Regions from separate parts of the Kineococcus gypseus genome, predicted to be linked through region 2. Evidence: riboswitches for the same ligand, from Rfam matches in the RefSeq annotation. Region 2 holds a riboswitch; each other region holds the start of a gene.
What was found. A riboswitch is a leader RNA that binds a small molecule or an ion and turns the genes downstream of it on or off. The one in region 2 is predicted to bind thiamine pyrophosphate.

Region 1 (9,394 bases), on a different contig from region 2:
TGCCGGCCGTCGGCGACGGTGTCGACGTCGTGGCCGAAGCGCGCCAGCAGCAGCTGCGCGACCTTCTGGTTGACCGGGTTGTCCTCGGCGAGCAGCACCCGCAGCGGGGCGCCGGCGCGCGCGGGGGCGTCCCCGCCCGCGATGCTCGCGGCGGCCGCACCGGTCGCGGGTGCACCGGTCGCGGGTGCGCCGGTGCGCGGGGTGCGCGCCGGGCCGGTGAGCAGCTCGCGCAGCGCCCGCTCCAGCTCGGCGGCGCGCACCGGCTTGCTCAGCACGGCGTCGACGGCGCCGGCCGCCGCGCCCGAGGGGTGGCGCTGCCCGCTGGTCAGCAGCAGCAGCGGCAGCTCCCGCCCGGCCGGCAGCGCGCGCAGCGCGGTGGCCAGCTGCTCGCCGTCGGTGCCGGGCATGTGCATGTCCACCAGCGCGCCGTCGAAGGTGCGGCCCGCGGCCACCAGCGCCAGCGCCTCCCCGGCCCCGGCCACGCCGGTGCAGGTGGCGCCCCAGCCGCGCAGCTGCAGCTCCAGCACGCGGCGGTTGGTGGCGTTGTCGTCCACCACGAGCAGCTCGCGCCCGGCCAGCTCGGCGCGCGGGTGCGCCGGCGCGGCCGGCGCGGTGGCCGCCTCGGCCAGCGGCACGCGCAGCGCGAAGGTCGAGCCGACGCCGGGGGTGCTGTCCACGCCCAGCGCACCGCCCATCGCCCCGGCCAGCCCCGCGCAGATCGCCAGGCCCAGGCCCACCCCGCCGCGCGGGTCGTACGGGTCGCGCGGGGCGAAGGAGCGGAACAACCGCGCCACCTCGGCGGCGGGGATGCCCGTGCCCGTGTCGCGCACCGAGAAGCGCAGCACCGGCGGCGCACCCGCGCCGGCGGGAGCGACGGCGGGGGTCACGGCGGGGGTCACGGCGGGAGCCGCGTCGAGGGCCACGTCGAGGGCCACCTCGCCGCGCCAGGTGTGCGCCACGGCGTTGCGCAGCAGGTGCACCAGGACCTGCTGCAGCCGGGCCGCGTCACCGCGCACCACCGCCGGCACCGCGGCGGCGACGTCCACGAGCAGCTCCAGGCCCTTGCCGGCGGCGTCCTGGCGCACCGCGCCGGCGGCGGCCTCGACGCAGGCGCGCACCTCGAACGGCTCGTCGGCCAGGCGCAGGCTGCCGGACTGCAGCTGCGAGAAGTCCAGCACCTCGTCGATGACGAGCAGCAGCGCGTCGCCGCTGTCGCGCACCGTCTCGGCCAGCTCGCGCTGCTGCTCGCTCAGCGGGCTCTGCAGCAGCAGGTCGGTCATCCCGACCACGGCGTTCATCGGGGTGCGCACCTCGTGGCTCATCGTCGCCAGGAACGCCGACTTGGCCCGGTCCGCCTCGACGGCCTTGTCGCGCGCGGAGACCAGCGCCTCCAGCGCGGTGTTCACCGCCTCGCCGACGGCGACGATCTCCGCGGGACCGCCCAGCGCGGCGGTGCGGTCGACCCGCCCGGCGGCCAGCTGCTCGGCGGCGGCGGCCACCCGCTGCACGGGGCGCACCAGGCGGCGCACCACCCAGGTGGTGCCCAGCGCCAGCAGCAGCACCGAACCGGCGGTGCCGAGCACGATGACGGCGCGGGTGCGGGCGGCGTCGGCGGCCGCGACGCCCTGCTGGGCGGCCAGCAGCTCGCGCTCGGAGGCCTCCAGCTCGTCCAGGGCGGCGGTGGTGCGGCGCATGGCCCTGCGCCCGGCGTCGGTCGCGATGACCTCGCGGGCGGCCTCGAAGCCGGCGGTGCGGCGCAGCTCGATGGTCGCGGCCATCTCGGACAGCTTGGCCTCGACCGCCTCGCGCACCCGGGCGTTGGCCTCGGCGCCGGCGGCGGTGCCGCCGGTGCGCGCGGCCAGCTCGCGCACGGCCGGGTCGATGTCGTCGACGGCGGCCTCGTACGGCTCCAGGTAGTACTCGCGCCCGGTGATGACGTAGCCGCGCTGGCCGCGCTCGGCGTCGCGCAGCAGCACGCGCAGCTCGGCGATGCCGTCGAGGTCGGCGTGGGTGCGCTCGACCCGCGCGCCCTGGGCGACCAGGGCGTGGATGCGCGCGTAGGCGCTGCCGCCCACGAGCAGCAGCGCCGCCAGCGCCAGGACCAGGCCCGCGGTGAGGACCCGGGCCACCGACCAGGGGGGCCGGGGCGCCGCCCGCCGGGCGCTCACCAGCCGGTGCTGGTGCCGGCGGGGACCAGGGCCTGCTCGATCGCCGAGCACAGCGCGCTCAGCACGACCGGCTTCGTCAGGTACACCGCCCCCAGCGCGCGCCCGGCCTCGATGTCGGCCGGCTGCACGCGCCCGCTGAGGAAGACCACCGGCAGGCCCGCGAAGCGCTCGTCGGCGCGCAGCTCGCGCACCATCTCCAGGCCCGTGGTGCCCGGCAGGGTCACGTCGCTGACCAGCACGTCCGGCGCGCCGCGCTCGTCCAGCACCGCGCGCGCCTCCGCGGCGGAACCGGCGCCCAGCACCCGGTGCCCGGCGGCGCGCAGCCGCAGGTCGAGCAGCGTGCGGATGTCCGCGTCGTCCTCGACGACCAGCACCTTGGCCATGTCGGGTCCCTCCGGGGTTCGTCTCGTGCGGTTCTCGTGCGGGTCCACAGCGACGCCGTCCCCGCCCCGGGGGGCATCGGCACCGGCGGGCCCGGGGTTGAACGCCCAGCGACGACGCGTGGACCGGGACGGTGCCGCCGGCCGGGCGCGTGCTCACCGACGGTGACCACCGTGCTCAAGACCGCCGCGTCCGGCTCCGAAGACCACCACGGCGCGGTTCGGCAGCGAGCCGCCTCCGCGCCGGTCCCACGACCGAGCGAGAGGACGACCGACGTGCACCACCCCGGCGTCGCTCCCCGTGCCCCGCGCGCCGCCCCGCACCGTGCCCCGCACCGTGCCCCGCGCGCCGCGCTGCGCACCGCGCTGGCCTCGGCCGGCTGGGCCGCCGCCTCCGGCGCCGGGCTGCTGCTGAGCCGGCACACCGTCCCCGACGGCGGTGCCCTCGCGCTCGTCTCGGCCGGCTCCGGGCTGGCGGCCGTGTGGTTCGCCGCCCCGCGCCGCCCCCTCGCCCGCGCCCTGGACGCGGCGCTGCTGGCGGCCGTCAGCGTCCTCGTGCACCTGCACACCGGCGCCACCGGCCTCGTGGCCGCCTCCGCCAGCGCCGCGGTCGTGGTGCAGACGCTCCTCTTCACCGCCCTGCTGCGCCGCTGGTGCCCCGGCGCCGGCCCGGCCCGGCCGCTGCTGGGGGTGCGCGCGCTGGTGCGGCTGCTGGCCGCCGTGGGCGTGGCCGTGCTCGCCGGCGCGCTGATCGGGCCCACCGCCGCCTGGTGGGACGCCGGGCGCGCGACGTGGCTGGACCTGCCGGTGTGGGTGGCGCGCAACGGCCTGAGCGTGCTGCTGCTCTCGTGCGCGGGCCTGCGCCTGGCCGCCGGCAGCGGGCGCTGCGCGCCGCGCGCCGCGCGCCCGGCCGGTGCCGAGCGCCCCCGCTGGGCCGAGGGCACCGCGGTCTTCGCGCTGACCGCCGCCGCGTACGCGGCGCAGTTCGCGCCCGTGGGCGGCCTCTCGCTGGTCTTCCTGCTGCCCGTGCTGACCGTGTGGGCGGCGCTGCGCTGCTGCAGCCGCACCGTCGTGTGGCACTGCCTGCTCACCGGCACCGCCGCCGTCGTGCCCACCCTGCTCGGCCACGGCCCGTTCGCCGGCGTGGCCGACCCGGCGCTGCGCGCCCTGGTGGTGCAGGCCTTCGCGTGCGTGACGGCCGTCATCGGCCTCGTGCTCGCCCTGGGCCGCGACGAGCGCGACGCGCTGCTGGCCGACGTGCGCGCCCGCGCGGAGGAGTCGCGCCGGCAGGCCGAGAGCGCCGAGCTGCTCAGCGGGGCGCTGCGCTCCCTCAACGCCGCCGAGGACGCCCGCGAGGTGCTGTGCGAGGTGACCGCCCGCACCACCGGCGCCGACGCGGTGCACCTGGTCGAGCCCGACGGGCGCGGCGCGCTGGTCACCCGCGCCGTGTGGGGCGAGGGCGCCACCGCCCTCTCCGTGCCCGCGGGCGAGGGGGGCGCGCTCACCGAGGCGTTCCGCAGCGGCGAGCCGCGCTTCGAGGTCGGCCCGCCCGCCCTCCCCGGCGCCGCCTCGGCGGCCCACCAGCCGATCACCACCGCGGGCGGGCGCACCGCCGGGCTGCTCGTCATGTGCTGGCGCGAGCCCCTGGCGGAGCTGCCGGCCCCCGCGCGGGCGCTGGTGTCCGTGCTGGCGCTGGAGGCCGCGCACGGCATCGAGCGCGCCGACCTGCTCACCCAGCTGGCGCTGGCCGCCGAGCGCGACCCGCTGACGGGGCTGGCCAACCGGCGCCGCTGGGACGAGACGACCGCGCAGGAGATCGCCCGCGCCGTGCGCTCGGGGCTGCCGCTGTCCTTCTGCCTGGTCGACCTGGACCACTTCAAGCGCTACAACGACACGCAGGGCCACCTGGCCGGCGACGCGCTGCTGCAGGAGTTCGCCACCGCCGCCTCCGGGTGCCTGCGCGAGGTGGACACCCTGGCGCGCTGGGGCGGGGAGGAGTTCGTCCTGGCGCTGCCCGGGTGCAGCGCCGCCGGGGCGCGCGCCGTGGCCGACCGCATCCGCGCCGTCGTCCCGCGCGGGCAGACGTGCACGATCGGCGTCGCGCAGTGGCAGCCCGGCCTCAGCGCCGCCGAGGTGATCGCCCTGGCCGACCTGGCGCTGTACGAGGGCAAGGCCGCCGGGCGCGACACCACCGTCGTCAGCGACGTCGCCCTGCCCGGCGCCGTCGCGCGCTAGCCGCCCCCGCCCTCCCCGCCCCTCCCGCCCCCTCCCGGGGGCGCGCCGCGCCGGTGCTAGGTTCGCGACCGACACGGGGTGCCCCGCGAGGGGCTGAGATCACACCCGTCGAACCTGACGCAGGTAGTGCTGACGAAGGGATGTCACGGCGTGGGAGCCGTCAGTACCCCCGCGCGCCCGAGCGCGCAGCAGGTCGCGGACGTCCGCGACGCCGTCGCCCGCGAGCACCCGCTGGTGCAGTGCCTGACGAACTCGGTGGTCACCACGATCACCGCGAACGTGCTGCTGGCCGCCGGTGCCGCGCCCGCGATGGTCGACAACCCCCGCGAGGCCGCGCAGTTCGCGCGCCTGGCCTCCGCGGTGCTGGTCAACGTCGGCACCCTGGACGACGAGCGGGCCCGCGCCATGGCGCTGGCGGCCGAGGCGGCGCGCGGGGCCGGCACCCCGTGGGTGCTGGACCCCGTGGCCGTCGGCGGGCTGGCCTTCCGCACCTCGGTGGCCCGCGAGCTGCTGCAGCACCGCCCGGACGTGGTGCGCGCCAACGCCTCCGAGGTGCTGGGCCTGGAGGGCTCCGGCACCGGCGGGCGCGGGGTGGACTCCACCGCCGGCGCCGAGGACGCCCTGGCCGCCGCGCACCGCCTCGCCGAGCGCACCGGCGGCGTCGTGGCCGTCTCCGGCGAGGTGGACGTCCTCGTGCACGGCGGGCGCGAGGTGCGCGTGCGCGGCGGCTCCCCGCTGCTGACGCGCACCACCGGCGCCGGCTGCGCGCTGGGCGCGCTGGTCGCCGCGTGCACCGCCGCGGCCGGCGACCCGCTGCTGGGGGCGGTGACCGCGCACGCCCACGTGGCGCTGGCCGCCGAGCGCGCCGCCGCCCGCGCCGGCGGGCCCGGCTCCTTCGCCGTCGCGTGGGTCGACGAGCTCGACGCCGTGGACGCCGCCGCGCTGCGCGCCGACGTCGAGCGCGGCGGGCGGCTCGCGTGAGCGCGCGCGTGCCGTCCACGCGCGTCCCGTCGCTGTACCTGGTCACCGACAGCGCGCTGTGCGGGCCGCGCGGGGTGCCCGCCGTGGTGCGCGCCGCCGTCGCCGGCGGGGTGGACGCGGTGCAGGTGCGCGAGAAGGGCGCGAGCGACCGCGACCTGCTGGCCCTGGTGCGCGCGGTGCAGGAGGTGCTGGAGGGCACCGGCGTGCCGCTGCTGGTGGACGACGCCGTGGACGTCGCGCTGGTCGCCGGCGCCGACGGCGTGCACCTGGGCCAGTCCGACCTGCCCGCCGAGGACGTGCGCCGCCTGCTCGGCCCGCAGATGCTGCTGGGCCTGTCCGTCTCCACCGTCGAGCAGGCGCGCGCGGTGCCCCCCGGCGTCGTGGACCACCTCGGCGTCGGGCCCGTGCACGCCACGCCCACCAAGACCGACGCGGCCGCCCCCCTGGGCGCCGGGGGCGTGCGCGCCGTCGTCGAGGCCGCCGCCGGCACCCCGTGCGTGGCCATCGGCGGGATCGGCGCCGCGAACCTGCACGAGCTGCGCGGCACCGGCGTGGCCGGGGTCTGCGTCGTCTCCGCGGTGTGCGCGGCGCCCGACCCGCGCGCGGCCGCCTCAGCCCTGCGCGCCGCGTGGGCCGCGCCGTCCGGTGCGGGGGTGGCCCGGTGAGCGCGCGCGTCGCCTTGAGCGTGGCCGGCAGCGACCCCAGCGGGGGAGCGGGCGTGCAGGCGGACCTGAAGACGTTCGGCGCGCTCGGCGCCTACGGCACCGCCGTGCTCACCGCGCTGACCGCGCAGAGCACCCGCGGCGTCGCCGCCGTGCACGTGGTGCCCGCCGCGTTCGTGCGCGAGCAGCTGGAGGTGCTGCTCGACGACGTGACCGTCCACGCCACCAAGACCGGGATGCTCGCCGACGCGGCGATCACCCGGGCGGTGGCCGCCGTGCTGCGCGAGCGCCGCCCCGGCCCGCTCGTGGTGGACCCCGTCATGGTCGCCACCAGCGGCGACCGGCTGCTGGACGCCTCCGCGGTCGCGGCCGTGCGCGACGAGCTCGTGCCGCTGGCGGACCTGGTCACCCCCAACGTGCCCGAGGCGGCGGTGCTGCTGGGCGCCGAGCCGGCCCGCGACGAGGAGGAGGTCGCCGCCCAGGCCGAGGAGCTGATGCGGCGCACCGGCACCGCGGTGCTGCTCAAGGGCGGGCACCTGCACGGCGAGGAGAGCGTCGACGTGCTCGCCGAGCCCGGCGGCACCCACCGCGTCGCGCGCCCCCGGCTGCGCACCCGCAGCACCCACGGCACCGGCTGCACCCTCTCCTCGGCGATCACCGCCGTCGCTGCGCGCGGCGAGGGCGTCCCGGCGAGCTGGCTGCCGCTCGTGCAGGAGGCGCGCGACCACCTGCAGGGCGCGCTCGCCGCGGCCGACGCCCTGCGCGTCGGCTCCGGCAACGGCCCCCTGGACCACTTCTTCGCCCACCACCGGGAGCAGCGCCCGTGAGCTTCACCGACGAGGCGTGGGCGCGCACCGCGCACCTGCGCGCCGCGATCGACGGCTGCCGCTTCCTGCGCGAGCTGGGCGCCGGCACCCTGGACCCGGCGGTCTTCCGCCACTACCTGGAGCAGGACGCGCTGTACCTGGCCGGGTACGGGCGGGCGCTGGCGCTGCTGGCCGCGCGCGCCCCCGACGTGGCGGCGGCCGCGTTCTGGGCCTCCTCCGCGCAGGGCGCTGCCGTCGTCGAGACCGCCCTGCACGCGGACCTGCTCGGCTCCGGGGCGCTGCCGCCGTCCGAGGCGGCGGGCGGGGGAGCGGTGCTCGCCTCGCCCACCACGCAGGGCTACGTCTCCTACCTGGTGGCCACCGCGGCCACCGCCCCGTACGCGGTGGCCGTCGCGGCGGTGCTGCCCTGCTTCTGGGTCTACGCCGACGTCGCGCGCCGCCTGGCCGGCTCGGCGGCGGCCGTCCTCGACGCCGGCGCCGAGCACCCCTACGCGCGCTGGATCGCCGCCTACGACGCCGAGGGCTTCCACGCCTCGGTGGCCACCGCCCGCCGCCTGGCCGACGAGGCCGCCGCCGCCGCGGGCGACCCCGCGCCGCTGCACGAGGCGTTCGCCACCGCCACCCGCTACGAGTTCCTCTTCTGGGAGACGGCCCTGGACCGCGAGGGCTGGTCGCTGCCGCTGACGGCGCCCGTCCCGGCCTGACCCGCCCGGCCGGTGGCGGGGCGCGGCGCGAGCGCGTCGGCCAGGCGGGCCACCCGCGGGTCGTCGCCGCCGGCCAGGCACAGGTCGAACGAGGGGGCGGCACGCAGCGCGACGGGCACGCACCGCGGCGAGCGCGGCGGCGGGGGAGCGATGAGCAGGGCGATCCCGGCGCCCGCCTCGACGAGGGAGACCGCGGTGGGCAGGTCCCACGCCTCGTGCACGTCGCCGGCCCGTCCGTCCGCCGCCCCGAGCCAGAGGTCGATGCCGCGCCGCAGCCCCGGTGCCTGCGCGCGCGGGTGCAGGACGAGCGGTTCACCGGCCAGGTCCGCGCGGGTCAGGGCGGGACCGCCCGCCAGCCGGTGGGCGACGGGGACGAGCGCGACCAGCGGGTTGCGCGCCAGCAGGCGCAGCGCCAGGCCCGTCAGGCGCTGCCCGCTGGACGCCGGCCTGAGCAGTCCCGCGTGCAGCTCGCCGGTGAGCAGCGCGGGCACCTGCTGCCCGGTGGTCAGGGCGCGCAGCTCCACGCCGACCCGCGCGCCGGCCGCCGCGGCCAGCAGGCGTGCCGTCCAGCCGCGCGCGGCGGAGGGCACGTACCCCACGCGCAGCGGCGGGGGGTCGTCGTGGTGCTCGCGCAGGCGCCGGGCGGCGCGGTCCACGGCATCCACCGCGGCGCGGTAGTGCTCGACGACCAGGGCGCCCGCCGGCGTGGGGCGCGGCGGGCGGGCGGAGCGGTCGACCAGCTCGCAGCCCGCCTCGGCCTCGATGCGGGCGACGCGGCGGCTGACCGAGGGCTGCGAGATGCCCAGGTCCGCGGCGGCGGCGCCGAAACCTCCGCCGTCCAGGACGGCGAGCAGGGCCCGCAGCGCGTCGACGTCCACCGGACCTCCATGCGTGGTGCGTATGTGAGCGGTGAGTCTATGCATTGGACGGACCGCGCTCCCGTCCGCTGCGCTGTCCCGCGTCCGCACGCCGAGGACCACCACGAGCAGCAGGAGCGAGGACCACCGTGCCCACCCGTGCCTTCCCCCTGACCCCCGAGCCCGTCCACGTGCCCGACGAGGTGCTGGACGACCTGCGCCGGCGCCTGCGGGCGACGAGGTGGTCGCCGGGCGCCGCCGACGAGGACGGCCGCTACGGCGTGCGCCGCGGGCTGCTGCAGGAGCTGGTCACGCACTGGGCGGACGGCTTCGACTGGCGCGCCGCCGAGGAGAGGATCAACGCCTACGAGCACTACCGCGTCGACGTCGACGGCGTCCCGGTGCACTTCATGCGCAGGCCGGGCACCGGGCCCGACCCCGTGCCCCTGATCCTCAGCCACGGCTGGCCCTGGACGTTCTGGCACTGGTCCAGGGTCGTCGATGCCCTGGCCGACCCGGCCGCGTCCGGCGGCGACCCCGCGGAGTCCTTCGACGTCATCGTGCCCTCGCTGCCCGGGTC
Region 2 (9,394 bases):
GGCGGCGGACGTGATCTCCCGGCGGCGGTGCACCAGGCTGACCGAGGCGTGCTCGGCGCCCGGGACGAGCTGCACGGCCCAGTCGACGACGTGCTGCATCGTGGCCGGGGCGTCGAGCTGCTGCTGCAGGTCGCGCGCCAGCCGGCTCAGCTGGACCGCGGCCGACCCGGTGGGGGTGCCGCGCGCCGGGGGACGTCCGCGGGCCTCCTCGCGGTGCCGGTCGGAGCCGGACGGGGTCTCCATGCCTGCGATGCTGCCCAGCCGACCTCCCGCGGCGCCAGGACCGGTGCGCGCCGACACCTGACCGGAGACGGCGGTCGTGCGCGCGCGATCACGGTGGACGGGGTGCGTCGGGGACGTCCGGGCCGCCGACGGGCAGGACGAGGGTGCGGTGCGACTCGGGCAGCCCGGCCTGCCGCCAGGAGACGCTCACGCGCACCCGGCCGTCGGCGGGCAGCTCGTCGACCCAGCAGCGACCCTCCATCGAGAAGCGCACCTCGCCGGTGGCCCGGTCCTCGTGCGTGCGCACCGCCCACGGCGCCGGGTGCACCTCGTCGTCGAGGTCGCCGATCGCCACGCGCAGCACGGGCCGCGAGCCGAGGTCGGGCCTGCCGCCCGCCGGGTCGAGGGGTTCGCGGAACTCGGCGGACACCTGGCGCCGCGCGGCCTCGGCCTGCACGCCCTCGGCGCGCACCAGCACGTGCAGCGCCAGCCCGGCCGGCTCGGCGTGGGCCTGCACGTGGTCCAGCTCCGCGCGGATGCCAGGTGCCTCGCCCAGCAGCAGCGGGCCGTGGACCCTCGCACCGGCGTCCCGCGGTGCGGGGGCGGGAACCCAGCGGCGCTTCACGGCGCCAGCGTCGCCGCGACCGCGCGCGGGCGCAACGCCCCCGGGGTCCCGGCGCGCGGTCCCGCGTCAGCGACGGGGGCGGCATCAACGCCGACGGGGTCCCGCCGCGGCGGGACCCCGTCCCGGGCTCACCCGCAGGCCCACTCCGTGACCGGCCCGCGGTGCACGGCGGCGTAGACGCGGTCGCGCAGCCGGTTCGCCTCCTCGTCGGTCAACGTGCGGCCGAGGGGGCGCAGCACCACCCGCAGCAGCACGTTCACCTGCCCGGGCCGGGTGCCCAGCCGCTCGCGCACCGCCGGCGGCAGGTCCTCGTGGGCGGTGGAGGCGAGCACGTCCACCGATTCGAGGTCCTCGGCGGCGCCGCCCAGGGCGGTGCGCACGGCGTCGCCGAGCAGTTCCGCGTCGACGTCGCCGTCGGTGACGACGGACAGGTCCCGGCGCACCGGGGGCCGGTGCGAGACCGGCCGCCAGGGCAGCAGGTCCTGCAGCTGCGCGGCCACCCGCGGGTCGTCCGAGCGCAGCAGGCGGATGTCGTCGATGCCCTTGCGCAGCATCACGGCTCGGTCCAGGCCGGTGCCCAGCGCCAGCCCGCCGACGCGCGCCGGGTCCAGGCCGGCCCCGGCCACGACGTGCTCGGCGATCAGGCCGCACTCGGCCAGCTCGACCCACCCCGCGTCGGTGCGCACGTCCACCTGCACCCCCTCGCGGGTGTAGGGGTGCACCGCCGGGGTGGTGCGCCACTCGGCCCCCGGCAGCACGGCCCGCACCACCACGGCCACCGTGCGCCGCAGGTCGTCCGGGCCGGGCAGCGCGCCGGGAGCTTCGACGATGCGCCACAGGTTCACCTGGTGCGGCGTGCCCACGTGCAGGCGGTCGATGCTGTCGCGGCGGTGCACCACCCCCGGCAGCGCCAGCAGCACGTCGAGCCGGCTCCCGGGGTCCGCCACGGCCGCACGCGCGGCCGCCAGTTCCCGCAGCACCAGCGGCACGCCCGCGCTGGTGTGGCTGCGCAGCATCACGTTCTCGGCGACGTAGCGGCTGTAGCGCGCGTCGCGGGTGACGTCACCGGGTGCGTACCCCAGCCGGTCGTAGTTGTCCTCGACCGCGACCAGGGGGTGCAGCCGACGCAGCCGCAGGTCGCAGCCCCACTCGCCGACGAGGGCGGCCAGCACCTCGTCGAGCAGCAGCTGCACCGCGTGCGGGCCCTGGGCGGGGTCGGTCAGGCCGCGCAGCTCCAGCGCCGCGAGCAGGTCGCGCGCGGGCAGCAGGGCGGAGCGCGGGGGAGGGACGGAGGTGTTCACGGGGTTTCCTTCGCGTGGTCGGTGCGGGGAGGTTCCACCCCCGGCCGACGGCCCCGTGAGCGGCTACCGGCAGACCTCGGCGCCCTCACGGCTGCTCAGCAGCCGAGGGCGGGGAAAGGAGGTCGTGAGCCGGAGCACGGACCCACGGTAGCGCGCACCGCCCCCACCGTCACCGCCGTGCGAGGCGGCCGCGGTCCCGCGAGCGCACGGGTGCGCGGGTAGCGTGGATGGGCCGTCCCCCCGTCGGAGCCCCGGTGCCCGGAGCGTCCTCGTGCCCCCTCGCCTCCCCCCTGCCTCCACCGCCACGCTCTTCCTGATGGTCGGGCTGCCCGGCGCCGGCAAGACCACCCTGGCGCGGGAGCTGGCGAGGTCGCGCGGTGCGCTGCGCCTGACCCCCGACGAGTGGCACCGCCCGCTGCTCGGCGAGTCCCTGGACGGCGGCGGCAGGCGCGACGTCCTGGAGGGCCGGCTGATCACGGTGGCGCTGCGGGTGCTGCAGCTGGGCACCGGCGTGGTGCTGGACTTCGGCCTGTGGAGCCGGGACGAGCGCTCGGCGCTGCGCCGGCTGGCCGGGGAGGTCGGCGCGTCCTGCCGGGTCGTGCACCTGCCCGTCGCACCGGACGTGCAGCTCGCCCGCATCGCGCAGCGCTGGGCGAGCGCGCCCCACGAGAACTTCCCCATGCCCGCCGCCGACGTCGCCGCCTGGCGCGAGCGCTTCGAGGCCCCCGGGCCCGACGAGCTCGCCGGCGCGGACGTGCCCGGCCCGCCGCCGGGGTGGTCCACCTGGCTGGCGTGGGCGCGCGAGCGCTGGCCCACGCTGGAGGTGGGGACGACCTGAGGCCCCGGTGCGGGTGCACGTGCCCGCGGGAGCGCGGGCCGCTGCCGCCCGACGGGTGGTCCTCCTTCAGCGGCGCCCCCGGCGCGTCGATGCCCCTGTGCAGGTGCCCTCCAGCCGCAGGTGGCCCGCGCACCGACGCCCGGGAGGAGGACGAGACCGTGATCGACAGCCGCGTGACGCTGGCCGTCTTCTTCGGCACGGGCGGCGTGCTGCTGCAGGCGGTGGCCGCGAGCGGCGCCTGGGGCGGGGTGGACCGGCCCCTGACGGCCGTGCTGGGCGCTCTGGCGCTGCTCGTGTGCGCCGGGCTCGTGCGCGCGCGGCGCCTGCCGGTGCCCGCCGCGCACGTGCTGGTCCTGTCCAGCACCGGGGTGATCGCGACGGCGGTGCACGCCGCCGGCGGGGGCCTGCCCAGCGCGGCGGTGGCGATGTTCACCGGCTGGGTGGTCGTCTACGGCGCGCTCTTCCTGCCGCGGCGGCAGGCGGTGGTCCACAGCACCGCGGCGCTGGTCGTCACCTCCCTGGCGCTGCGCGCGGGGCAGCCGCCGGGCTCCGCCGCGCTGCACGTGGTCCTGCTCGTGGTCATCACCGCCTCCACCGGCGCGATCACGGGGCTGCTGACCCGGCGGACCCGGCTGCTGGCCACCACCGACGCGCTGACCGGCCTGCTCGACGAGCGCGGCCTGGCGCAGGTCGTCGCCCGCGACCTCGCCGCCGCCGACCCCGAGCGCCCGGGGGCGCTGGTGCTGCTGGACCTGGACCGCTTCGGCGAGCTGAACCAGGCGCTGGGCCGCGACGGCGGCGACGAGCTGCTGCGGCAGGTGGCCCGCGCCCAGCTGCGCACCACCGGCCGGCTCGGCGCCGTCGCCCGCCTGGGCGGCGACGACTTCGCGGTGTGGCTGCCGCGCCTGCCGCAGCCGGTGCGCGGCGGCGCCCCCGGCGTGGACCTGAACCGCCTGGTGGAGGAGGTCACCCGCGGGGTCGGCGGCCCCTTCGCGGTGGACGGCATCGACGTCGACGTCGACGTCACCCTTGGCGTGGTGCTCGCCCCGCAGCACGGCACCGACCTGACGACCCTGCTGCAGCGCGCCGACACCGCCCTGCACGCGGCCCGGCGCGCCGACCGCCCCGCCGCGCTGTGGGAGGCGCAGATGGACGAGCGCAGCGCCGGGGAGCTGCAGCTGCAGGCGCAGCTGCGCACCGCGGTGGCCGAGGGGCAGCTGCGCGTGCACTACCAGCCGCTCGTCGACGCCCACAGCCGGCGGGTGCGCGGGGTGGAGGCGCTGGTGCGCTGGCAGCACCCCGAGCGCGGGCTGCTGCCCCCCGGCGCCTTCCTGCCCCTGGCCGAGCGCACCTCGGTGATCGTGGGGCTGACGGACCGCGTGCTGGGCGAGGCGCTGGAGCAGGCCGCGACGTGGGCGCGCCGCGGGCGCCCGCTGCGCGTGTCGGTGAACCTGTCCGCCCGCCTGCTCGCCCACGAGGGGCTGGCCGAGCAGGTGCGCGCCCACCTCGAGCGCGCCGGCGTGCCCGCGCACCTGCTGGCGCTGGAGGTCACCGAGTCCGCGGTGACCGCCCAGCCGCGCCGCGCCGCCGCGACCCTGGCGCAGCTGCGGGCGCTGGGGGTGCGCATCGCGCTGGACGACTTCGGCACCGGCTACACCAGCCTGGCGATGCTGCAGGACCTGCCCCTGGACGAGCTGAAGGTGGACCGCCGCTTCGTCGCCGGTGCGCTGCGCGGCGGCGGGGACGAGGCGATCGTGCGCGCCGTGGCGCAGCTGGCGCAGCGCATGGACCTGGAGGTGGTCGGCGAGGGGGTGGAGGACGAGGCCACGCGCACGCTGCTGGCCGAGATGGGCTACGACCTGCTGCAGGGCTACCACTTCAGCCGCCCGGTGCCCGCCGAGCAGGTCGAGCTCCTGGACTTCACCGCGTCCACCCCGGCGCCCGCGTCCGCGTCCGAGGGGCCCGCGCCCGGCGCGCCGGACCCGGCGGCGGAGCGCGCCCGCGCCCGCTCCGCCGACCGGCACGCCGCCGCCGCGGGACCGGAGGACCCGGTGCTGCGCGAGCTGAGCGCCATCGCCGCGCGCGTGGCCGAGGTCCCCGCCGCCGCGGTCACTTTCGTCGGGGAGCGGGAGCAGCACGTCAGCGCCACGGTGGGCCTCGCGCCCTTCACCGGCCCGCGCGAGCGCAGCTTCTGCCGGCACGCCCTGGACGCCGGTGAGCTGCTGCAGGTGCCCGACACCACCCTGGATGCCCGCTTCCGCGACCTGCCGATGGTCACCGGCGGCCCGCGGGTGCGCTTCTACGCCGGCGCCCCCGTCACCGACGCCGCCGGGCACCTGCTGGGCACCGTGTGCGTGCTCGACCAGCGACCGCGCACGCTGAACAGCACCCAGCAGCAGACGCTGCGCGCGCTGGCGCGCGCCGCCGGCGCGCACCTGGGCTCCCTGGCGGCCCCCGCCCCGCCCGCCGTCCCCGCCCCGGCCCCGGGCGGTGTCGGCGGTGGTGTCGGGGGCGGCACCTAGCGTGGAGCCGTGACCGGGAGCGGGGAGCTTCAGGAGCTGGTCGTCGCGGACGCCGCCGCGCTGCGCGCGTGGCTGCTCGAGCACCACGCCACCTCGCCGGGGGTGTGGCTGGCGCTGGGCCGCAAGGGGGGCACGGTCACGTCGCTGACGTGGCAGCAGGCCGTGGACGAGGCGCTGTGCGTGGGCTGGATCGACGGGCAGGGCCGCAGGCGCGACGAGCACACCTCGCTGGTGCGCTACACCCCGCGCGGGCCGCGCAGCGCCTGGTCGCAGCGCAACGTGGCGAACGTGGCCCGCCTCGAGGCCGAGGGCCGGGTGCTGCCGGCGGGCCGCGCGGCGGTGGCCGCGGCGCAGGCCGACGGGCGCTGGGCGGCCGCGTACGCGCCCCCGTCGGAGGCCGAGGTGCCGGACGACCTCGCCGCCGCGATCGCCGCCGACCCGGCGGCGCGGGCGATGTTCGAGGTGCTCACGAGGACGAACCGCTACGCCCTGATCCACCGCCTGGGCTCGGTGAAGCGGGCCGAGACCCGCGAGCGCCGCATCGCGCAGTTCGTCGCGATGCTCGCGCGCGGTGAGACCCCGTACCCGCAGCGCGCCCGGCCCGCACCGCCGTCCTGACCGCGCCCGGCTCAGCCGGCGGCCGGCTCAGCCCGCGGCCGGTCCCGGCAGCGCGCGCAGCAGCGCCGCGACGGCCCCGGCCGGGTCGTCCGCCTCCGTCACGGCCCGCACCACGACGACCCGCCGCGCGCCGGCGTCCACGACCTGCTCCACGGTGGACGGGTCGATGCCGCCGATGGCGAACCAGGGGGTGGCGCCGGCGCTCGCGGCCGCGTGGCGCACCAGCTCCAGGCCGGTGGCCGCGCGGCCGGGCTTGGTCGGGGTGGCCCAGGTGGGGCCCACGCACGCGTAGTCCACGTCCGCGTCGGCCACCGCGGCGTCGAACTGCGCCGGGGAGTGCGTCGAGCGGCCGATCACCGTCGCCGGCCCCACCAGGGGCCGCGCGGCCGCCGGCAGCAGGTCCCGCTGGCCCAGGTGCAGCACGGGCGCGCCGGCGGTGGCGGCCACGTCGGCGCGGTCGTTGACGGCGTGCAGGCGCCCGTGGCGGGCGGCCGCGGCGGCCAGCACCTGCAGCAGCTCCAGCTCCTCGGCCGCCTCCAGGTGCTTCTCGCGCAGCTGCACGACGTCCACGCCGGCGGCCAGCACCGCGTCGAGGAACTGCTCCAGGTCGCCCTCGCGCCGGCGCGCGCCGGTGCACAGGTACAGGCGGGCGGCGCGCAGCGCCGCCCGCGGGTCGGTGGTGGCGGGGGTCCCCGGGGCGCTCGGCACCCGCGCGAGTGTGCCAGCAGCCGCAGGTAGGGTGAGCGCACCACGGGAGCCCGGGATCGCGGGCTGAGAGGGCGAGCGCACTCGCCGACCGTCGAACCTGCTCCGGGTCGTGCCGGCGGAGGGAGGGTGCCGTGCTGACGTGCGACGTCGTCGTCCTGGGGGGCGGCGTGGTGGGCACCGCGTGCGCGTGGCGGCTGGCCGAGCGCGGCCGCTCCGTGGTCCTGGTCGACCCCGACCCCGGCGAGGGCGCCTCCCGCGCCGCCGCCGGGATGCTGGCCCCCGTCAGCGAGCTGCACCACGGCGAGCACGACCTGCTGGGCCTGGGGCTGCTGGCCGCGGAGGGCTTCGCCCGCTACGCCGCCGAGGCGGCCGCCGCCTCCGGCTCGCCCGTCGCGCACCGCGCCTGCGGCACGCTCGTGGTGGCCCTGGACGCCGGCGACCGCGCCCGCCTGGCCGACGTGCGCCGCACCCAGGAGCGCCTCGGGCTGGACGTGCGGGCCCTCAGCGGGCGGGAGTGCCGGCGCCTGGAGCCGCTGCTGGACCCGGCCGTCTCCGGCGGGACCCTCGTGCCCGGCGACCACCAGGTGGACCCGCGCTCGCTGCTGCGGGCGCTGCGCACGGCCGCCGGGCGCCGCGGTGTGCAGGTGCTGCCCGCGCGGGGGGAGGTCCTGCGGGTGGGCGGGCGCGCGGTGGGCGTGCGCCTGGCCGGCGGCGGGGAGGTGCGCGCGCCGCTGGTGGTGCTGGCCACCGGGGCGCGCGCGCAGGCCCACGCGCCGGTGCGCCCGGTCAAGGGGCAGGTGGCGCGGCTGCGCATGCCCGAGGGGGAGCACGTGCTGCAGCGCACCGTGCGCGGCGTCGTGCGCGACCGCGACGTCTACCTCGTGCCGCGCGAGGACGGCGAGCTCGTCGTCGGCGCCACCAGCGAGGACCGCGGCTTCGACGAGACCGTCACCGCCGGCGGCGTGCACGACCTGCTGCGCGACGCGCAGGCCCTCGTGCCGGCCGTGGCGGAGCTGGAGCTGGTGGAGGTGCTGGCGCGCTCGCGCCCCGGCTCGCCCGACAACCTGCCGCTGATCGGGTTCGGCGAGGTGCCCGGGCTGCTGCTGGCGGTGGGCCACCACCGCAACGGGGTGCTGCTGTCGGGGGTGACGGCCGACGCGGTCGCCGACCTCGCCGACGGCGTCGAGGTCCCGCCCGAGGTCGCCGCGTGCGACCCGGGCCGGTTCGGAGCGCGGGCCGCGGCCCGCGAGGAGGTGGGGGTGCGGTGAGCGGGTTCGAGCGGGCGGTCCTGGCGGAGCAGCTGGAGGTGCTGGTGAACGGCGAGGCGCTGCGCGTGCCGGACGGCGCCAGCGTCGCCGACGTGGTGGCGGCCTTCGCCCCCGGGCTGGAGGCCGGGCGCGGCACGGCGGTGGCGCTGGGCGAGGAGGTGGTGCCCGCCGGGGCGTGGGGGTCCACGCCCGTGGCGGCGGGGGACCGCCTGGAGCTGGTGCGGGCGGTGGCGGGCGGGTGAGCGCGCCGACGCTGCGCGCCACCGCGCACGACCCGCTGACCATCGCCGGGCGGGAGTTCACCTCCCGGCTGATCACCGGCACCGGCGGCGCCGCCAACCACGACGTGCTCGAGCGGGCGCTGCGCGCCTCGGGCACGGAGCTGACCACGGTGGCGCTGCGCCGGGTGGACCCCGCCGCGCGCGGCTCCCTGCTCGACGTGCTCGAGCGCGCCGGCGTGCAGGTGCTGCCCAACACCGCCGGGTGCCGCACCGCGCGCGAGGCGCTGCTGACCGCGCGCCTGGGCCGCGAGGCGCTGGGCACCGACTGGGTGAAGCTGGAGGTCGTCGCCGACGAGGAGACCCTGCTGCCGGACGCCGTCGAGCTGCTCGACGCCGCCGAGCAGCTCGTCGACGACGGCTTCACCGTCCTGGCCTACACCAACGACGACCCCGCGCTGGCCCTGCGCCTGGAGCGCGCCGGCTGCGCGGCCGTGATGCCGCTGGGCGCGCCCATCGGCACCGGCCTGGGGATCCTCAACCCGCACAACATCGCCCTCATCGTCGAGCGCGCCTGCGTGCCCGTCGTCCTCGACGCCGGCATCGGCACCGCCTCCGACGCGGCCCTGGCGATGGAGCTGGGCTGCGACGCGGTGCTGCTGGCCACCGCCGTCACCCGCGCCCACGACCCGGAGCTGATGGGCACCGCGATGCGCCACGCCGTGCTGGCCGGGCGCGCCGCGCACCTGGCCGGGCGCGTCCCGCGGCGCGCGCTGGCGCAGGCGTCCTCCCCCTGGCAGGGGCTGGCGCAGTTCGGGGAGGGCGCGTGAACCCCCCGTCCCCCGCGTCCCCCCCGTCCCCCGCGTCCCCCGGCCCCCTGGTGGAGCCCGCCGCGGAGCTGACCGGCGAGGAGCGCGCCCGCTACGCGCGCCAGCTGCTGCTGCCGGGCGTCGGCGAGCTGGGCCAGCGGCGCCTGAAGGCCGCGCGCGTCCTCGTCGTCGGCGCCGGCGGGCTGGGCTCCCCGGCGCTGCTGTACCTGGCGGCCGCCGGCGTGGGCACCCTCGGCGTCGTCGA
Region 3 (9,394 bases), on a different contig from region 2:
CCAGCACGATCGGGGTGTCGCCGGTGAAGTCGATCGCGCCGACGGCGTAGGGGGTGTCGTGGATGTTCGAGGGGTGCAGGCCCGCCTCGCCGCCGTCGGCGCGCGCCCAGCGCGGGCGCGGGCCGATCAGCCGCACCCCCGTGCGCGCGGAGTTCAGGTGCACCTCGTAGTCGGTGGCGTAGAACTCGTCGAGGTCCGCGCGGGTGAAGAACTCCGGCGCCGCGTGCGGGCCCTCGGTGACGGCCACGCGCCACGCGGAGGTGTGCTGCGGGCGCCGCTCGGGCGGGGTGGGCCCGCCGGTGCGGGTGAAGCCCGGGCCCTCGGGCGCGCCGGGGCGCAGCACGTCGCCGGCCTGCAGCGCGCGCCCGCCGTGCCCGCCGAACCCGCCGAGGGTGAACGTCGAGGCGCTGCCGAGGTACTCGGGCACGTCGATGCCGCCGCGCACCGCCAGGGCCAGGCGCAGCCCGGGCCCGGCGGCCGTGCCGATCGCCAGCACCGACCCCGCCGGGACCTCCACCGGCTCCCACATCGGCACGGCCGCGCCGTCCACGGTGACCTCGGCGAGCGCTCCGGTGACGCACACGACGCTGTCGGTGGAGAAGCGCAGCGTCGGGCCGGTGGCGGTGACCTCCAGGCCGGGCGCGCCGACGGGGTTGCCCACCGCCAGGTTCGCCTCGCGCAGCGAGAGCGGGTCGAAGGGGCCCGAGGGCGGCACCCCGACCTGCCAGTGGCCCAGCCGCCCGGGCAGGTCCTGCACGGTCGTCATGGCGCCCGGCTCGAGGACGTCGATGCGCGGGTCGGGGTCCTCGGTGACCTCCAGCGTGGAGGTCGAGTGCGTCGCGGTGCGCAGCGGCAGGTCCGCCGCCAGCGAGCGCAGCAGACCCAGGTTCGTCACGACCCCGTCCACGCGGCTGCCCGCCAGGGCCTCGCCGAGCAGGTCCAGCGCGGCGTCGCGCCCCGGGGCGAGGGCGACGACCTTCGCCAGCATGGGGTCGTAGTGCGGGGTGACCTCCAGGCCGGTCTCGACCCAGCCGTCCACGCGCACCCCGGACAGCTCCGGGAACCGCGCGCGGGTGACCAGCCCGGTGCTCGGGGCGTTCCCCCTGCCCGGGTCCTCGGCGTACACGCGGGCCTCCACGGCCACCCCGGTCGCCTCCCAGCGGCGGGCGAAGACGTCGTCGACGGCGCCGGCGCCGTCGCGCGCCAGGCGCAGCATGAGGTCGACGAGGTCCACGCCGTAGGCCATCTCCGTGACCGGGTGCTCCACCTGCAGGCGGGTGTTGACCTCCAGGAACGCGGCCTCCTCGCGCACCGGGTCGTAGACGAACTCCACCGTGCCGGCCGAGCGGTAGGACACCGAGGCGGCCAGCTCGGCGGCGGTGCGCGCGATGCGCTCGCGCACGGCGGCGGGCAGGGCGGGCGCCGGGGCCTCCTCGACGACCTTCTGGTTGCGCCGCTGCAGGGAGCAGTCGCGGTCGCCGATGACGGCCACGCGCCCGGTGCCGTCGCCGAAGACCTGCACCTCCACGTGCCGCGCCGGGCGCACCAGCCGCTCCAGGAACACCCCGGCGGAGGAGAAGTTCGCCCCCGCCAGGCGCACCACCCGGTCGTAGGCGCCGCGCAGCTCGTCGGCGTCCGCGCACGCCTGCATGCCGATGCCGCCGCCGCCGCCGGTGGCCTTGAGCATGACGGGGAAGCCGACGGCCTCGGCCGCGGCGACGGCCTCGTCCACCGAGGCCAGCAGCCCGGTGCCCGCCAGCAGCGGCACGCCGGCGGCGGTGGCCAGCTCGCGGGCGGTGTGCTTGCTGCCGAAGGCGGTGATCTGCTCCGGCGTCGGCCCGACGAACGCCAGCCCGGCCGCCTCGCACGCCCGGGCGAAGTCCACGTTCTCCGAGAGGAACCCGTAGCCGGGGTGGACCGCGCCGGCGCCGGTGGCCGCCGCCGCCTCCAGCAGGGCGTCGGTGCGCAGGTACGACTCGCGCGCCGGGGCCGGGCCCAGGCGCACCGCGGTGTCCGCCTCGCGCACGTGCGGCGCGGCGCGGTCGGCGTCGGAGAACACCGCCACTGTGCGCAGGCCCAGGGCGCGCGCGGAGCGCACGACCCGCCGGGCGATCTCGCCGCGGTTCGCGACGAGGAGGGTGTCGAAGGTCATCTCACTCCTCCGGGGCGGTGACGAGCATCCGCAGCGGGGTCGGGTCGAAGTCGTTGCACGGGTTGTTGACCTGCGGGCAGTTGCTGACGACGACGAGGACGTCGACGTCGGCGCGCAACGCCACCCGCTTGCCGGGCGCGGAGGCGCCGTCGACGATGCCCAGGGCGCCGTCGGGCTCGACGGGCACGTTCATGAACCAGTTGAGGTTCGAGACGAGGTCGCGCGCGCCCAGGCCGTGCCGGGCGCCCTCGGCGAGGAAGTTCTCGCGGCAGCCGTGCTGGTGGGCGGTGTGGTACCCGTAGCGCAGGGTGTTGGACTCCTTGCCGCAGGCGCCGCCGATCGTGTCCTGCCGCGGGACCTCGTTGCCCACCACCGTCATCAGCGCGCGGCCGTGCTGGCTGCGCAGCACCGTGCCCTCGCGCACGTACGCGCTGCCCTGCCAGGCCAGGGTGTCCGGGGCGCTGTAGCGCTCGGTGCGGTCGGCGTCGGCGAAGACCAGGCAGTCCGCGGACTGGTTTCCGCCGACGTCGACGATCGTCAGCACGTGCCCGGCGGGCACGACCGCCGACCACGGCGCGCGCGGTGCGACGCGGTCGTCGCGCACCACCCGTCCGGGGAGCATCGGCGAACCCCAGTCCAGCGGCTGCCCGCGCCGGTTCGTCCCGCCCGTCGTCCCGCCCGCCGCGCCGCCCGGCGCGGTGGCCGGTGCGGTGCTCGTCGTGCTGCTCGTCGTGGTGCTCACAGGCCCCGCGCCTCCGCGTGGTCGAGGGTGTTCAGGTACGCCCGGTGCAGCTCCGGGGTGGCGGTGAAGCGCGCGTCGCCCGGCCCGGTGGGCCGCGAGCGCCAGGCGTGCACGCGCAGCGGCCCGACGGTGAAGCGCTCGCGCGGGTCCAGCGGGTGCGCGGTGTTCGCCAGCAGCACGACGAGCGGCAGCTCGGCCAGCAGGTCCACCGAGGTGCCCGGCCCGGCCGAGCCGAGCCAGCGGAAGGCGCCGTCCGGCTCGACGCGCACGCCCTGGAAGAACGACACCGACGGCGCCAGGTCGCGCGGTCCCAGGCCCTGCTTGGCGGCGGCCAGGGTCAGCAGCGAGCGGCCCGAGGGGCTGGGCCCCTCCGGGGCGGCGTCGCCGTACCTGCGCTCGTTCCACGCGTCGGAGGTGGTGCCGCAGAACGCGTCGTGCCGGCCGGAGCCGTCGGCCACCACGGTGGCCAGCACCCGCCCGTCGCCGGAGAGCAGCGGGTGGCCCTCGCCGAGGTACGCCTGCCAGGGGACCTTCTGCGTGTCGGCGACGTTCAGGCGCTCCCACGGGGCGAGCGCGGAGAACAGCAGCACGTGCGCGCACGCGTCGCCGGTGACGTCGCTCAGGCGCAGGCGCGTCCCGCGCGCCAGCACCCTGGAGGCGTACCCGCCGGGGGCGATCGTCTCGGCCCAGGTGAGGTCGGCCCGGTCCACGTCGGCCGGGGCGTGCGGGGAGGTGGAGGCCGGCAGGTGCGGCATGAACTCGCTGGTGGTGCCGCCGCGGGCGCGGGCGTCGTCGCGGGCGGCCAGGACGGTCGAGGTGTCGCGGCTCACGCGGGTTCCTCCACGGGTGCGGTGCGGGACGCGCCGGCCGGCTGCGCCCCCAGGACGATGGGCCCGCCGTGGCGGGCGCGGGTGCGCAGGTGCACCACGGCGCCGACGGCGAGCGTGCCGGCGATGAACAGCAGCGCGCTGAACCGCAGCCACCAGGTGCCGCCGGTCAGGTCGTAGACCGCCGCGCGCGGCCAGGCCAGGTTCACCACCATGAGCACCTGGTAGACGACGGCGACGGCGTTGACGAGCACGCCCCAGCGGCCCAGCGAGAAGAGCGGGCGCCCGTTCTCGTCCACCCCGCCGGCGAGCCCACCGCGGCGCAGGCGGTGCACCAGCAGCGGGACCGTCACGCCCAGGTAGGCCAGGTAGATCATCGCGATGCACAGGCTGGCCAGCGCGGTGAACACCGCGCTCTGGCCCCAGTTCACCGCCAGCGCCAGGGCGGCGCCGACGCCGACGACCACGGAGGCGCCGACGGGGCTGCCGGTGCGCGGCGAGACGCGGCCGAGGACGGAGGAGAAGGGCACCGAGCGCTCGCGGGCCATCGAGTACAGCATGCGCGAGCCGGCGGTCTGCACCGCCAGCGTGCAGACGACGACGGCGGCCACGACGGAGACCAGCAGGATCCGCCCGGGCACGTCGCCCAGGCGCGAGAGCAGCACGCCCGCCAGGCCCTGCTCGACGAGGCTGCCGTCGGTCAGGCTGGGCGCGGCGACGAGCCCGCCGAGCAGCAGCAGCATCCCGCCGACGCCGGAGAGGACCAGGGCGCGCAGGATGGTGCGCGGCGTCGTGGCGCGCGGGTCGCGCGTCTCCTCGGCCAGTTCGCCCGCGGAGTCGAAACCCACCATGACGTAGGCCGCCATCAGCGAGCTGGCCAGCCAGAGGTAGGTGTAGTCGCCCTCGCCCGCGCCGGTGGTGGTGACCACCACGGCCGGGCCGCGCTCGGCCAGGAGCAGCAGCGCGGCGGCCGCGGCCACCACCCCGGCGATCTCGATCGCCACCCCGATGGAGGTGACCACCGCCATCAGCCGCACCCCGACGACGTTGATCGTGGTGGTGACCACGAGCAGCGCGATCCCCAGCACCACCGCGTTCTGCGCCCCGGTGGCGGAGGTGGGGGCGGAGTCCGCCCCCGGTCCGCCGACGAGCTGGAAGCCCGACCAGATCGAGGGCAGCACCGCCTGCAGCGCGATCGCCGCGGTGGCCACCGTGAGCACCTGGCCGACGACCATGACCCAGCCGGTGAACCACCCGAAGTCGGTGCCCGCCAGCCGGCTGGACCACTGGAAGATCGCCCCGGAGATGGGGTAGCGCGCCGCCAGTTCCGCGAAGCAGAGCGCGACGAGCAGCTGCCCGGCGAAGACCGTCGGCCACGTCCAGAAGAACCCGGCGCCGCCGAAGCTGAAACCCAGCCCGAACAGCTGGAACACCGTGGTGAGGATGGAGACGAAGGAGAAACCCGCGGCGAAGGAGGCGAACGGCCCGACGTCGCGGCGCAGCCGCTGGCCGTAGCCGAAGGTCCGCAGGTCGGTCGCGGCCGCCCCCGCCGGGGCCGGCTGCTCACGGGTGGCGCGTGGTGGGGGGACGGTCATCGGTCGGCCCTTCTGCGCGGGGTTCCTGTCGATCGACAGGTACTCGACGAGCGTGGTGGGGCCGTGTTGCGCGCGTGTTTCCCGGCTGTGAACTTCGCGGCACCCCGCCCGGCACCCGCCCGGCCCCCGCCCGCCGCCCCGACCGCGCCCGACCGGCGCGGGGGGCGGTCGCGCCCTACGCTGGGCCGCGGTCGCCGGCGCCGTCGGCGCGCAGCGGGTCGACGAGGACGCCGGGGGTGGGCGCGTGGCGCTGAGGGTGCTGTTCCTGGGGGGCACGGGGGTCATCAGCTCCGCGTGCGCGGCCCTGGCCGTCGAGCGCGGGGTGGACCTGACCGTCCTGAACCGCGGCGGCTCGGCGGCCGAGCGGCCCCTGCCCGAGGGGGTGCGCCGGCTCACGGCCGACGTGCGCGACGTCGCCGCCGTGCGCGAGGCGCTGCGCGGGCACGAGTTCGACGTGGCGGTGGACTTCCTCGCCTTCACCCCCGAGCACGTCGCCGCCGACGTGGAGACCTTCCGCGGGCGGGTGGGGCAGTACTGGTTCGTCTCCAGCGCCTCCGCCTACCGCAAGCCCGTCGGGCACCTGCCCATCACCGAGTCCACGCCGCTGTGGAACCCGTTCTGGCAGTACTCCCGTAACAAGATCGCCTGCGAGGAGCTGCTGGCCCGCGCCCTGCGCGAGGACGGCTTCCCGGCCGCGGTGGTGCGCCCCAGCCACACCTACGACCGCACCTCGGTGCCCCTGGACGGCGGCTGGAGCGCCGTGGAGCGCATGCGCCGCGGCGCGCCCGTCGTGGTGCACGGCGACGGCACCTCGCTGTGGGTGCTCACCCACCACGCCGACTTCGCGCGCGGCTTCGTGCCCCTGCTGGGCGAGCCGGCCCTGACGGGCGAGGCGGTGCACATCACCTCCGACGAGGTCCTCACCTGGGACGCGGTGCACCGCGCCCTGGCGCGCGCCGCCGGGGTGGACGAGCCGCTGCTCGTGCACGTGCCCTCCGACGCCATCGCCCGCGACGACCCCTCCCGCGGGGAGAGCCTGCTGGGCGACAAGGCGCACTCGGTGGTCTTCGACAACACCAAGGTCAAGCGCCTGGTGCCCGGCTTCGCGGCCACCACCACCTTCACCGCCGGCGCCCGGGAGATCGTCGAGCACCACGACGCGACCGCGCGGCTGCGCCGCGCCGACCCCGGGGCCGACGCCCGCCACGACCGCCTCGCCGCCCGCTGGGGCTGAGCGCGGCCGCGGCGGGCGCCGAGGGCTCCAGGCGTCGAGGACCTCGGACCTCGGGCCTCGCGGCGCGCTGTCAGACGTCGCGGCCGTCGCGCCCGGCGCCCAGGCCGGGGGGCTGCTCGCCGAAGCTCTTGCGGTACCACACCGCCGCCTGGCGCTCCACGAGCAGGCGCGTCACGCCGATGATCGCCCCGGAGGCCAGCGCCCAGGCCACCGCCTCCCTCCACGCCACGTCCGGGTCCTCCGGGTTGTCCGGCGGCGGGCTCTTCGTCAGCGTCACCCAGACCTTCCGCGTCACGCGGCTCGCGACCGCGGCGGAGAGCACTCCTGCCCCGGGACCCACCAGCTTCCAGATGATCGAGCTCATGGCGAGCACCCTGCCCTAGAGCAGGTCGAGGAACCAGCGCAGCGCCGGCAGCAGCGCCGTGGCGGCCGCGCCGAGCAGCGCCACGATGAGCACGACGGTGATCAGCCGCACCCCCCGGGAGGGGCCGCCGTCGGGTCCACGCAGGTGTCGCAGCACGCCCCCATCCTCCCCGACGCCGGCCCGGCGCCGGCCCGGCGCGGGACCCGTGCCGGGGGGTAGGGTGTGCCGCGAACGACAGGGGAGCGCCGCGGGGCGCTGAGAGTGCGGGCAGCCGCAGACCCTCGACCTGATCCGGTTAGCACCGGCGTAGGGAGTCGGGTACCACCTCGATCCGGGGCCGCGTGCGCCCCGGGTCCCCCTCCTGGGACCCGGGAGGACACCGTGAGCACCACCTCGCTGCAGAAGTCCGCGCGCCGCCCCGCCGGCCGCTGGCGCACCGTGGACGTCGTCACCACCGCCGTGCTCGGCGTCGCGTTCGGCGTCGTCTTCTGGGGCTGGGACCAGGCGTACAACGTCTTCAGCCCGGCCTTCAACGTCTTCGCCCCCCTGGCCGGCCTGGTCGCCGGCGTGTGGCTGCTGCCCGCCGTCGTGGCGGCCCTCGTGGTGCGCCGCCCCGGCGCGGCCCTGCTCGCGGAGGTGGTCGCCGCCACCGTCGAGGCCCTGCTGGGCAACCGCTGGGGCGGCGGCGTGCTCATCTCGGGCGTGCTGCAGGGCCTGGGCGTGGAGATCGCCGTGGCGGTCTTCCTGTGGCGGCGCTGGAGCCTGGGCGTCGCCGTCCTCGGCGGGGTGCTGGCCGCGGCCCTGGAGGTCGTCGCCTACGAGTGGAGCGTCTACTACGCCGACTGGGGCTTCGACTGGAAGCTCGTCTACCTGGGCTTCTTCGCGCTCTCCGGCGCGCTGGTCGCCGGCCTGGGCGGCTGGGCGCTGGTGCGCGCGCTGGCCCGCGCCGGTGCGCTGTCCGCGTTCGCCGCGGGCCACGAGCACCGCCGGCGTGGCTGAGGCGGTCCGCCCGGCGCCCGCCGCGCCCGCGGCCCTGCGGGTGCGCGGGCTGGTCGTCACCCCGCCCGGTGCCGCCGCGCCCGTGCTGCGCGACGTCGACCTCGACGTGCCCGCCGGGCAGCGGGTGCTGCTGGCCGGGCCCAGCGGCTCGGGCAAGTCCACCCTGCTGCGCGCGCTGGCCGGCGTGCTGGAGGAGGCGCCCGGCGGCGAGCCGGTGGCCGCCGGCGAGGTCCTCGTCGGCGGCGCCGCGGCCCGCCCCGGCGCCGCCGGGCTGCTGCTGCAGGACCCCCTCGACGCGGTGGTGGCCGCCACCGCCGGGCGCGACACCGCCTTCGGGCCGGAGAACCTCGCCCTGGCGCGCGAGGAGGTGTGGGAGCGCGTGGCGCGCGCCCACGCCGCGGCCCGCTTCACCGCCGGGCGCGAGCGGGAGGTGGCCACCCTCTCCGGCGGCGAGCGCCAGCGACTGGCCCTGGCCGGGGTGCTCGCGCTGCTGCCCGGGGTGCTGCTGCTGGACGAGCCCACCTCGATGCTCGACGCCCCCACCGCCGCGGCGGTGCGCGCCGCCGTGCTGGGGGCCGCCGCCGGGCGCACCCTCGTCGTCGTCGACCACGACCTGGCCGGGTGGGCGCCGCACGTGGACCGCGTCGTGCTGCTGGGCCGCGACGGGCGCCTCGCGGCGGACGGCCCGCCGGCGCGGGTGCTGACCGCCGGCGCCGGTCAGGGGGAGCTGTGGCTGCCCGGTGCGCCCGCGCCGCGCCCGGCCGACGTGCCCGCCGGCCTGCTGACCCCGCGCCTGCCCGCCGGCGGGCCCCTGGCCGGCGACGCCCTCACCGGCCGCGGCCTGGGCCTGGTGCGCCGGCGCCGCGGGCTGCGCCCCTCCGCGCCGGCCGCGGTCCTGACGGGGGTGGACGTGGACGTGCCCGCCGGGCGCACCACGCCCCTGGTGGGCACCAGCGGCTCGGGCAAGTCCTCGCTGCTGGCGGTGCTGGCGGGCCTGGTGCGCCCCAGCGCCGGGGAGCTGCGCGCCGCGCGCGCCCTGGCCGCCGGGCTGCCCCCGCAGCCGTGGCGGTGGCGCTCGCGGGAGCTGGCCGCGCGCTCGGCGTGGGTGCCGCAGACGCCCGAGCACGCGTTCGTGCGCACCACCGCGCGCGCCGAGGCGGCCGCGAGCGCCGCGGCGCTGGGGCTGCCCACCGTCACGGCCGACGCCCTGCTGGAGCTGCTGGGCCTGTCCCACCGCGCCGAGGTGGACCCGTTCCGCCTCTCCGGCGGCGAGCAGCGCCGCCTGGCGCTGGCCGGGGCGCTGGCCGCCGGGCCGGCGGTGCTGCTGGCCGACGAGCCCACGGTTGGCCAGGACCGCGCCACCTGGTCGGTGGTGGCCGGGCTGCTGCTCGCGGCCGCCCGCGACGGCGCCGCGGTGGTCGCCGCCAGCCACGACGGGCACCTCGTGCGCGCGCTGGACCCCGCCGGGGACGCGGCGGTGC

Region 1: linked by a shared signal. The riboswitch ahead of thiM (hydroxyethylthiazole kinase) and the one ahead of thiO (glycine oxidase ThiO) in region 2 are both predicted to bind thiamine pyrophosphate.
Region 3: linked by a shared signal. The riboswitch ahead of ACRYMN_RS13215 (ECF transporter S component) and the one ahead of thiO (glycine oxidase ThiO) in region 2 are both predicted to bind thiamine pyrophosphate.

The regions. Positions count from the first base shown of each region.
Region 1 covers NZ_JBJLRD010000009.1:75,564-84,957, forward strand. The annotation lists gene ACRYMN_RS05195 (response regulator) at 1-2,168, opposite strand, end outside; gene ACRYMN_RS05200 (response regulator) at 2,165-2,551, opposite strand; gene ACRYMN_RS05205 (GGDEF domain-containing protein) at 2,825-4,783, shown strand; TPP riboswitch at 4,848-4,941, shown strand; gene thiM (hydroxyethylthiazole kinase) at 4,934-5,764, shown strand; gene thiE (thiamine phosphate synthase) at 5,761-6,429, shown strand; gene thiD (bifunctional hydroxymethylpyrimidine kinase/phosphomethylpyrimidine kinase) at 6,426-7,253, shown strand; gene ACRYMN_RS05225 (thiaminase II/PqqC family protein) at 7,250-7,957, shown strand; gene ACRYMN_RS05230 (LysR family transcriptional regulator) at 7,879-8,835, opposite strand; gene ACRYMN_RS05235 (epoxide hydrolase family protein) at 8,964-9,394, shown strand, end outside.
Region 2 covers NZ_JBJLRD010000042.1:17,749-27,142, reverse strand. The annotation lists gene ACRYMN_RS15290 (GAF and ANTAR domain-containing protein) at 1-243, opposite strand, end outside; gene ACRYMN_RS15285 (hypothetical protein) at 332-847, opposite strand; gene srmL (PheS-related mystery ligase SrmL) at 976-2,148, opposite strand; gene ACRYMN_RS15275 (P-loop nucleotide/nucleoside kinase family protein) at 2,465-2,986, shown strand; gene ACRYMN_RS15270 (EAL domain-containing protein) at 3,145-5,508, shown strand; gene ACRYMN_RS15265 (YdeI/OmpD-associated family protein) at 5,518-6,126, shown strand; gene thiE (thiamine phosphate synthase) at 6,154-6,834, opposite strand; TPP riboswitch at 6,867-6,976, shown strand; gene thiO (glycine oxidase ThiO) at 6,966-8,102, shown strand; gene thiS (sulfur carrier protein ThiS) at 8,099-8,344, shown strand; gene ACRYMN_RS15245 (thiazole synthase) at 8,341-9,150, shown strand; gene moeB (molybdopterin-synthase adenylyltransferase MoeB) at 9,201-9,394, shown strand, end outside.
Region 3 covers NZ_JBJLRD010000032.1:21,851-31,244, forward strand. The annotation lists gene uca (urea carboxylase) at 1-2,152, opposite strand, end outside; gene ACRYMN_RS13185 (urea amidolyase associated protein UAAP2) at 2,154-2,774, opposite strand; gene ACRYMN_RS13190 (urea amidolyase associated protein UAAP1) at 2,891-3,724, opposite strand; gene ACRYMN_RS13195 (APC family permease) at 3,721-5,316, opposite strand; gene ACRYMN_RS13200 (NAD-dependent epimerase/dehydratase family protein) at 5,561-6,550, shown strand; gene ACRYMN_RS13205 (DUF4235 domain-containing protein) at 6,621-6,914, opposite strand; gene ACRYMN_RS13210 (hypothetical protein) at 6,930-7,070, opposite strand; TPP riboswitch at 7,141-7,244, shown strand; gene ACRYMN_RS13215 (ECF transporter S component) at 7,296-7,913, shown strand; gene ACRYMN_RS13220 (ATP-binding cassette domain-containing protein) at 7,906-9,394, shown strand, end outside.